DNA from 3 places in the Paenibacillus sp. FSL M7-0896 genome. Region 2 is predicted to be linked to each of the others. Evidence: predicted binding sites of a transcription regulator. Region 2 holds the regulator's gene; each other region holds the start of a gene.
The links. Region 2 encodes Rex, which represses fermentation and respiration genes when NADH is low (regulators of the CRP and FNR family bind a similar motif). Its sites were predicted from a motif close to TTGTGAAATATTTCACAA; they were not measured.
Positions count from the first base shown of each region.

Region 1: qoxA (cytochrome aa3 quinol oxidase subunit II) is a predicted target of Rex. The motif match lies at 1,175-1,192, and genes of this name have one in related genera.
Region 3: MKY12_RS31785 (cytochrome ubiquinol oxidase subunit I) is a predicted target of Rex. The motif match lies at 1,617-1,634, and genes of this name have one in related genera.

Region 1 is NZ_CP150250.1:765,452-768,735, reverse strand. Features, by position in the region: gene MKY12_RS03175 (polysaccharide deacetylase family protein) at 1-959, opposite strand, end outside; gene qoxA (cytochrome aa3 quinol oxidase subunit II) at 1,459-2,475, shown strand; gene qoxB (cytochrome aa3 quinol oxidase subunit I) at 2,520-3,284, shown strand, end outside.
Region 2 is NZ_CP150250.1:4,425,388-4,428,671, reverse strand. Features, by position in the region: gene dinG (ATP-dependent DNA helicase DinG) at 1-1,296, shown strand, start outside; gene MKY12_RS19095 (redox-sensing transcriptional repressor Rex) at 1,446-2,096, shown strand; gene MKY12_RS19090 (amidohydrolase) at 2,086-3,284, shown strand, end outside.
Region 3 is NZ_CP150250.1:7,315,890-7,319,173, reverse strand. Features, by position in the region: gene MKY12_RS31800 (trypsin-like peptidase domain-containing protein) at 1-608, shown strand, start outside; gene MKY12_RS31795 (cold-shock protein) at 1,003-1,203, shown strand; gene MKY12_RS31790 (cold-shock protein) at 1,295-1,525, shown strand; gene MKY12_RS31785 (cytochrome ubiquinol oxidase subunit I) at 1,749-3,137, shown strand; gene cydB (cytochrome d ubiquinol oxidase subunit II) at 3,141-3,284, shown strand, end outside.

The DNA.
Region 1 (3,284 bases), 3.7 Mb from region 2:
CTGTCACTGTTCTGTTTGTATTTCCAGTCATAGGAATCCACGTTCCAGTCCCAGAGATGATAGCCCTGCGTCAGGACTTTATCGCGGAAGGACTTGGTGAAATACGGCTTGCTTCCGTATGGCGTACGGATCAAGGTGGTGCTGGCTCCCGTCAGCTTCTTCAATGTCGCATTGGCCCCCGACATCTCGGCTAGCGCCGCTGCCGGCGAAGCATAGAACTTCTCCTGGCGGTGGGTCACGCCATGCAGCGCTAAGCCATGGCCTTCTTTCGCAGTCCGCTTCACCTGGGCGGGATGCTGATTCATGTTGTTCCCCAGCATGAAGAAGGTTGCCTGTACGTCGTATTTACGCAGGATGTCCAGCAGGTCGCCAGTCGTGGCTGACGGGCCATCGTCGAAGGTCAGGTATACGGTCCGGCCCGGCTTGCCCGGCTCAGTTGGTGTAACCGGAGTGGCAGGATTCGTTGGAGCTACCGGAGCCTTCGGCTTCAGCTCGGCAGCATATTTATCGGTGAAGGCTGCATCGGTAAGCTGCGCCGAGCCGTCCTTCACACGAAGTAAATATTTATCTCCCGCATAGGAAATGCTATACCCGAGGTAACCGCTGAGCTTCAGCGGAGCCATGAGTTTGCCGTCCTGTACGAAAGTGCTCATAGGCACGGTAGTACCATCCTTCAGCACCGCACCTCCGTCCTTGCTCAGCAGGGTAAGCGAACCTGTCCCGCCGGCTACGTGAATCCCGTCCGTCAGGCCGGTAAGGGTCCATTTCAGCTCATCCGCAAGCGCGCGCAGCGGTACATAATAGGTGCCTTTTACGGATACAGCTTCAACCTTGCTTAATTTATCGTTGACTCCGAGTTTAAGAATAGTGCTATCACCTTTAGCGTTAGCCGGGACCTGCACAAGCCCCATAATTAGGAATAAAGACATGAATAAGAGCAGAATTTTCTTGATGCGCACAGCAGCAGTCTCCAATCTATGTATATTTGTCTATCACTTTATCATATATACTTTCAACGTAATTTGAGAGATTGTAACCGCAAGCTAAGAAATTGTTACTCTTATGCAATGATAAATGAGGGTTCGCCATTATTTTCAGAAAGCACGCAATTCTCGTCGAATGCTGTCACAGCAGGCGTTACACGGTTAAATCAGCGGTTTTTGGCACAGAATAATTGTGACAAATTTAATAACAATATCGGAATTTTGAACAAAAATTGAACAACCTTAAAATTAGCTAAAGTGCGCCACTACAGTGATCTTTATCATACCCTTAGGGAGTTGTAACAATTTGATCACACATATTTAACTTGTTCGCCATTTTTAAGGTCTATTTTATATATTTATACAAAATATGTATTTTGCATTATGGGTAAGTAGTTCTTACTATAGATACAGATCAATGTACTTCCGTTAATGAACGGCGAATGAAAAGTAGTATTGAAGGAAGGAGTTCTATATGAAAAAAAAGGGACCGTTATACGCTCTGTTTCTAAGCCTGATCCTTCTCCTGCCGGGATGCAGCTCAATCGCTGTTCTGAACCCGAAGGGGCCGTCTGCCAGAACGTTATCTGACACCATTATCCTCTCAATTATTGTAATGCTTGGTGTTCTGGCAGTTGTCTACATCCTATACATCTTTGTATTGGTGAAATACCGTGCGAAGAAGAGTAATGAGGGTTACATTCCAAAGCACGAGGAAGGCAATGTAGTCCTTGAGGCGATCTGGATTATTATCCCGATCATTATCGTAGCCTTCCTGTCTGTTGTAACCGTCAAGACGACAAACGAAGTGGAGAATGTGGCTGCGGATTATAAAGATCAGACTCCGCTGGTCATCTATGCTTCCTCCTCCAACTGGAAATGGCATTTCAGCTACCCTGAGGAAGGGATCGAGACGGTGAACTACGTGAATATGCCGGTGCATCGTGCGGTAGAATTCAGAATGTACTCATTCGGCACCATTACCAGTCTTTGGATTCCACAGCTTGCCGGTCAAAAGTACGCCATGAGCGACATGCTGACAACGCTTCATCTCTCCGCTGATACGGAAGGCTCTTATATCGGAAAGAATGCTAACTTCAGCGGTAAAGGCTTCGCCCACATGGAATTCGAAGCACTTGTTCTGAGTAACAAAGGTTACGAGGACTGGGTGAAGGAAGTGAAGGAAACTGCACCTAAGCTGACGGAGGAAGAATTCAAAGGCCTGCTGGCCACGGATTACCTCGGACGCAAAACGTATTCCTCCACCCATCTGGAGTTCAGCCCTCCTCCGGGAAATCACGGAGATCATATGAGCGGCGGCGGCAAGGAAATGGATATGGACAACGGCAATCCGGAGCATCAGGATAACAAGGAAATTCATCCGTCTCCCGAGCCGTCCAGCGGAACGGAATTCGACAGCAAGCCTGATCCGGAAGTCGATCAGCCGCTGCCAAGCTCTCCTGTGGATGAAAGCACACATGAAGGACACTAGCTCTCTTACGAGCTTAATGCAACACACTGAAAGGAGCTACCCTAATGGATTTGGACAAATTTAAGGTTCACGGCGAACCCTTGATATACGGGGCCATGATCAGTATTGCACTGGCAACCATCGGGATTCTCGTAGGGCTTACCTATTTCAAGAAATGGGGCTATCTGTGGCGCGAATGGCTGACCACGGTTGACCACAAAAAAATCGGGATTATGTACATCCTCGCGGCGCTGCTGATGCTGTTCCGCGGCGGTGTAGATGCGATGATGATGCGTCTGCAGACGGCTGCGCCGGAAATGAAATTCCTCGATGCGCAGCATTACAATGAGGTCTTCACCACCCATGGTCTGATCATGATTCTCTTCATGGCCATGCCTTTTATCATCGGTCTGATGAACGTAATCATTCCGCTGCAGATCGGCGCACGGGACGTTGCCTTCCCGCGGCTGAACGCCGTCAGCTTCTGGCTCTTCTTCATGGGCGCCATGCTGCTGAACATTTCCTTCGTCATCGGCGGCTCGCCGGATGCGGGCTGGTCAGCCTACTTCCCGCTGGCGAGTCTTGAGTTCAGCCCGACCGTAGGGAACAACTATTACTCTCTGGCCCTGCAAATATCCGGTATCGGTACGCTGATCACCGGGGTTAACTTTATCGTAACGATTCTCAAAATGCGCGCACCAGGCATGACGCTGATGAAGATGCCGATGTTCACCTGGTCCGTACTTATCACCAACGTTATCATTGTCTTCGCCTTCCCGGTTCTTACCGTAGCGCTGGCGATGATGATGTTCGACCGCCTCTTCGGCTCC
Region 2 (3,284 bases):
TCCGAATGGAGCGGCGTGATCGACCGGATCTATCCCGATCTGCTGACGGTGAAGGAGTCCTGGGATGCGCTCAGCGACCGGCTCTTCAGCCTGCTGCCTGAGCGCAGCGATGCCGGGGCCGGTGAAGCAGGTCAGCTGGTGGCACGCCTGCAGCCGGGCAAGAAGCCGAAGGATTGGGAGGAGCTGGCTGCCCTTGAGAATACACTGAACCTCAGTCTGAGCGATATCATCCGCAAGGGCGACAAAATGCTCAGTGAGATGCGTGACACGGACAGCCAATCCTCCTCAGACAGTCTTGTGACCGATATCGGCGGGTTATTCAAGGATCTGGCATCCATTAGAGAGCAGATCCGCTTCTTCATGAGTCTGAACGATGAGAATATCGTGTATTGGCTGGAGGGAAGCGGTAATTATAAGGGCAAGTCACTGCAAATGTATGCTGTTCCTGTAGATGTCAGCACCCAGCTCAGGGAGCTGTTCTTCGATAAGAAGAAGAGCATTATCCTGACCTCGGCCACCTTATCCGTGGATAAATCCTTCCAGTTCATGATTGATAACCTGGGTCTTGGCGAGGCTGCAGAGCAGCGGCGTCTGATGACAACACTGCTTCCGTCGCCATTCAAGTATCGTGAGCAGGCTCTCCTGGTCATTCCCCGGGACTTCCCGAGCGTCAAGGGGAGTATTGGGGATGCCCGCTTCGTGGACACCCTCGTGCACTCCCTTGCCGAGACAGCTGTAACAACACGGGGGCGGATGCTGGTGCTGTTCACCTCCTACAAGATGCTGCGCCAGGTGTATGAACCGCTGAAGGAGGCACTTGCCTCACAGGATATCGCGGTACTCGGACAAGGTGTGGAAGGCGGCAGCCGGAGCAAGCTGATCCGCCGCTTCCAGGACAGCCCGGCTTCGGTCTTGCTGGGTACCAGCAGCTTCTGGGAAGGGGTGGATATCCCTGGAGAAGCATTGACCTGCCTGGCGATTGTCAGACTGCCGTTCCAGCCGCCGAATCACCCGCTGGCAGAAGCGAAGTCAGAGCTGCTTCAGGCACAGAAGAAGAATCCGTTCATGAAGCTGTCCGTGCCGCAGGCTGTCATCCGCTTCAAGCAGGGCTTCGGGCGGCTGGTCCGCACGGCGCAGGACCGGGGCATCGTAATTGTGTACGATACCAGAGTGATTGAATCGCATTACGGAAAGTACTTTCTGTACTCGCTCCCCGGTCCCAAGATGGAGCATATGCTCACCGAGCAGATGGTCCCGAGAATTGCCGAATGGCTGGATGACGGCGGGGTTTCCTAATTCATCTGCTATTGCTATTATTAATAAGTCATGATTATCCTGAAGATCCGTTCCCGCCTGTCCTGCCACTCCGGCAGGCGGCGGGGCACGGTTGCTATAATTGTACGGAATGAAGTGTAGGCTAACAAAACTTTTAAGGAGGAGAATACATGAAATCGGATAAAATATCGGAGGCCGTCGTGCGCAGGCTCCCAGTGTACCTGCGTTTCCTGAACGATCTCCAAAAACGTGAAATCTCCACAGTCTCTTCTCAGGAGCTGGGCCAGAAGCTTGACCTAAATCCCGCCCAGATCCGTAAGGATTTGGCTTATTTTGGTGATTTTGGCAGAAAAGGCATCGGCTATGATGTATCTTATCTGATTGAGAAGATCCGCCATATCCTGAAGCTTGACCAGCAAATTAATGTTGCACTGGTTGGAGCCGGTAACCTCGGTCATGCCTTGTCTAACTACAACGCTTACTTGAAGGATACGATGAAGATTACTGCCATCTTCGATGCCTACCCGCCGAAGGTGGGCCAGCAGATCAACTCGCTGGTTGTGCAGCCGATGGAGGAGCTAAGCAGTACCATCCGCTCGCAGGGCATCCGGATCGGGATTATTACCGTGCCTGACAGCGAAGCCCAGAACGTAGCTGATATTCTTGTGGATTCCGGTATCGAAGCGATTCTGAACTTCGCACCGGTTATTCTCAAGACGCCTGCCAATATCCGGATTCATGCCGCAGATTTCACCACAGATCTGCAGAGCTTGGCCTATTATTTGCATGATGGAAAGGATGAGGCTGAAGATGAGCAGTAAGATCACGATAATCAAGAATGGGCACTTCCTGGTTCCGGGCAGTGACAAGCCGGTACTGAGCGGGTACATGACCCTGGAGAATGATTTGATTACTTACATAGGTGAAGCTGAGCCGGTAGTGGAGGATGGCGCACAGGTCGTAGACGGCAGCCGTCTGCTGTTCATGCCTGGTCTGGTAAATACCCATGGTCATACTGCAATGTCACTGCTGCGCGGGTACGGTGACGATATGGTGCTTCAGACTTGGCTGCAGGAGAAGATGTGGCCGATGGAAGAGAAATTCACTGGTGATGATGTATATTGGGGAACCTCGTTGTCCGTGCTGGAGATGCTGAAGGGCGGCACAACCACCTTCCTCGATATGTATGATCATATGGACCGGGTAGCGGAAGTAACGGAGCAGTCCGGTATTCGTGCTGTGCTGATGCGCGGCGTAATTGGGCTGTGCCCGGAAGAGGTACAGCAAGCGAAGCTTGCTGAGGCGATTGCTTTTGCCCGTAACTGGCACGGCAAGGCTGACGGCAGAATTACGACCATGCTCTCACCGCACGCCCCGTACACCTGTCCTCCAGAGTTTTTCATGAAGTTTGTGCAGGCTGCCCATGATCTGGACTTGCCAATGCACACCCATATGTCCGAGACGCGCCATGAAGTGGAACAGAACGTGGCCGACTACGGCCTGCGTCCGGTCGCGCATCTGGAGAAGCTCGGGATGTTCACCCGTCCTTCGCTCATTGCCCACGGGGTTCATCTGAACGATGAAGAGATCGGTATCCTGGCCCGCCATAACGTTGGCGTGTCGCATAACCCCGGCAGTAACCTGAAGCTGGCCAGCGGGGTAGCCCGTGTTCCTGAGCTGCTGAGAGCCGGGGTTAAGGTCTCTCTGGGGACAGACGGTGCGGCGAGCAACAACAATCTGGATATGTTCGAAGAGATGCGGCTGGTGGCTCTGATCCACAAGGGCGTAAGCGGTGATCCTACAGCGGTACCGGCTCCTGAGGCGCTTCTGATGGCTACGGAGTATGGGGCGCAGTCTATTTTCCTAAGCGGGGTGGGCCGGCTTGCAGCAGGAATGAAGGCCGACTTCATCGCACTTGATATTGACCAGCCTCATCTGCTGCCGCATACCGATCTGCTCTCCCATGCCGTATATTCGGCAAGTGCCAAGGATGTGGAGCATGTATGGGT
Region 3 (3,284 bases), 2.9 Mb from region 2:
TTGGAGATACACTGACTTCCGGTATTGTCAGCTACACAGAGCGGACGATACCGGTGTCACTGAACCAGGACGGCGTGTACGATTGGGAGCAGGAAGTGATCCAGACGGATGCGGCCATTAACGAGGGCAACAGCGGGGGCGCACTAGTGGATCTGGACGGCAAGGTGATTGGTATCAATACGATGAAGATCTCCGATACGGGGGTAGAGGGACTGGGCTTTGCGATTCCCTCCAATCATGTGGTGGATACAGCCAATGAGCTTACCTCCAAAGGCCGGATAGCCCGGTCATACCTGGGCGTCTATTCAGTGGATCTGAATAATCCTTATGTACCGCTGGCCGATGACCAGCGTAAGGAGCTCAATCTTCCGTCTCTAGTGACCGATGGGGTTGTGGTTCTGGATGCTGTGGGACCGGCGAAGGAAGCGGGTCTGCAGCTTAACGATGTGATTACCAAGTTCAACGATAAGCCGATTACCTCCACGCTGTCGCTGCGCAAATATCTGTACGATCATACCAAGATCGGCGATAAGCTGAAGATTACCTTCTACCGCAATGGTGAAGTGAAGCAGACCACAGTCCAGCTTCTTGAGAAGCCAGAGGAATAAAATTGGAAATGACCGTATATAATAATGAGGCAGTCACGATTACGGAAACAGTTCAAGCCGTCCTTTTCAGGAAAAAAAGAAGAGGGCGGGGCTGTTTCAAGAATAAATAAATGGGGTAATTGGTAGCAATGGGTATAAATATTACAATTTATTCTGACTGGTAGCCCTTACATTGGGAAGTAGTCCTTATAAGGGAAAAAACGGAGGAATTAGGATAGAACAGCTTGCCTTTGTTATTAAGGTGTGGTAACATGAAATTGTTCTTACATTGATACCTTATTCTCGCATTGAAAAGGGCTGTCAACCAAAGCTACAACCTTTCTCAATGTGTGAATTTTTTCTTTGTCTGAAGATAAAAAGAACATATTAATTTAAATTTGTGGAGGTAACACACATGCAAACAGGTACAGTTAAATGGTTCAACGCAGAAAAAGGATTCGGTTTCATCGAAGTTGAAGGCGGAAGCGACGTATTCGTTCACTTCAGCGCAATCACTGGCGACGGCTTCAAAACTTTGGACGAAGGCCAACGCGTTGAATTCAACGTTGTTCAAGGCAACCGCGGACCACAAGCCGAAAACGTTGTAAAACTGTAATTAATAGAAGGTACCGTCCCCGCTTGTGAAAGTTGGGACGGTCTTTTTTTATCATCACTTGCTTGCAACATAAAGGAAGGGAGGAACGGCAATGAACTACCGGAAAAAGCCTTTGGAGGAAGTACCGGAAGAAAATACCGCAATTTGGGCCTGTACCAACGAGGATTGCAATGGATGGATGAGGGATAATTTCGCATTTGAACATGCGCCTTCCTGCCGTCTCTGTCATTCCCCAATGGTTCGTAGCATGAAGATGCTGCCGCAATTGCTTAATTCAAATGGCGATCTCAAATCGCTTAAGAAAGGTATTTCCATTACCTAGACCAATACCTTTATGAGTCAAGACAACTATATATGCAGGACACCTTCAAGACGGTGAAACCGTCTTATTTTTTTTGCTTTTAAATGCAAAATTGTGATATTTGTCACAAATTTATTGTTTTTTATGCCTAAACGGGGCGTATAATGTGATAATTATCACACTTTGAGTGATGGGAATTTGACAAAATAGACATAACGAAATGGGGAGAAGGAAGGGGAGAAATATGGATACAGTACTGCTGTCGCGTATACAATTTGCGTCGACGACAATTTTTCATTATTTCTTTGTGCCAGTATCGATCGGACTTGCGCTCATAATTGCCATTATGGAGACCATGTACGTAAGAAAGGGCAATGAAGAGTACAAAAGAATGGCGCAATTCTGGGGGAAGCTATTCCTGATTAACTTCGCAGTAGGTGTAGTAACAGGGATCTTGCAGGAGTTCCAGTTCGGGATGAACTGGTCGGATTATTCGCGCTTCGTCGGTGATGTGTTCGGGGCTCCGCTTGCGATTGAAGCCTTGTTGGCCTTCTTCCTGGAGTCCACGTTCATCGGAATCTGGATCTTCGGCTGGGATAAGGTATCCAAGCGGATTCATCTGTTATCCATCTGGCTGGTCGCCTTCGGAACGATGCTGTCGGCATTCTGGATTCTGCTGGCTAACTCGTTCATGCAGCATCCGGTCGGCTTCCAGATGAACAATGGCCGTGCTGAGATGAATGACATCTTCGCACTGATTACAAACGGCCAGCTGCTGGTGGAATTTCCGCATACAGTCCTTGCCGCTTACGCTACAGGCGCCTTCCTGGTAACAGGGATCAGTGCATACAAATTGCTTAAGAAGCAGGACGTTGCCTTTTTCCGAAAATCATTCGAGATTGCAGCAATTGTAGGGGTTATCTCTTCCTTCGGCGTTGCGGTTGCAGGACATGCACAGGCTCAATATCTGGTAGAGACACAGCCAATGAAGATGGCCGCATCCGAAGCGCTGTGGGGCGAGAGCGGCGACCCGGCACCTTGGACGGTGTTTGCCAATATCGATGTGAAGAACCAGACCAACAGCAATGAAGTTCAGGTTCCGTATCTGCTGAGCTTCCTGTCCTACAGTAAATTCTCCGGTGAAGTGAAGGGGATGCTGGAGCTGCAGCAGGAGTATGAAGTGGCCTATGGGCCAGGAGATTATATTCCGCCGGTCAAAACAACCTTCTGGAGCTTCCGGATCATGGTGGCTGCAGGCTCGCTGATGATACTGTTTGGGGTATACGCGATCTACCTCATGTGGCGTAAAAAGATGGACAGACCCAATACCTGGTTCATGCGCTTCATGTTCTGGGGACTGCTGCTTCCGCCGATTGCCAACACGGCCGGCTGGATTATGACAGAGATCGGGCGTCAGCCATGGACTGTATTCGGACTTATGACTACAGAAGACAGTGTATCACCTAATATTACCAGCGGACAGGTACTGTTCTCGGTGATTTCTTTTACCGCGATCTATGCCATATTGGGTGCAGTGCTAGTCGGCCTGTTCGTCAAAGTGATCAAAAAAGGTCCTTATGCTATGGATAACGAACACGGTGAATCCCACGATCCGTATAACAAGGAGGGCTAACCTATGTCACTTAATGAATTATGGTTTCTGCTGATTGCGGTGCTGTTCGTCGGGTTCTTCTTCCTGGAAGGCTTCGACTTCGGTGTAGGGATGGAGACGCAGATTCTGGCCAAGAATGATACGGAGCGACGGATACTGATCAATTCG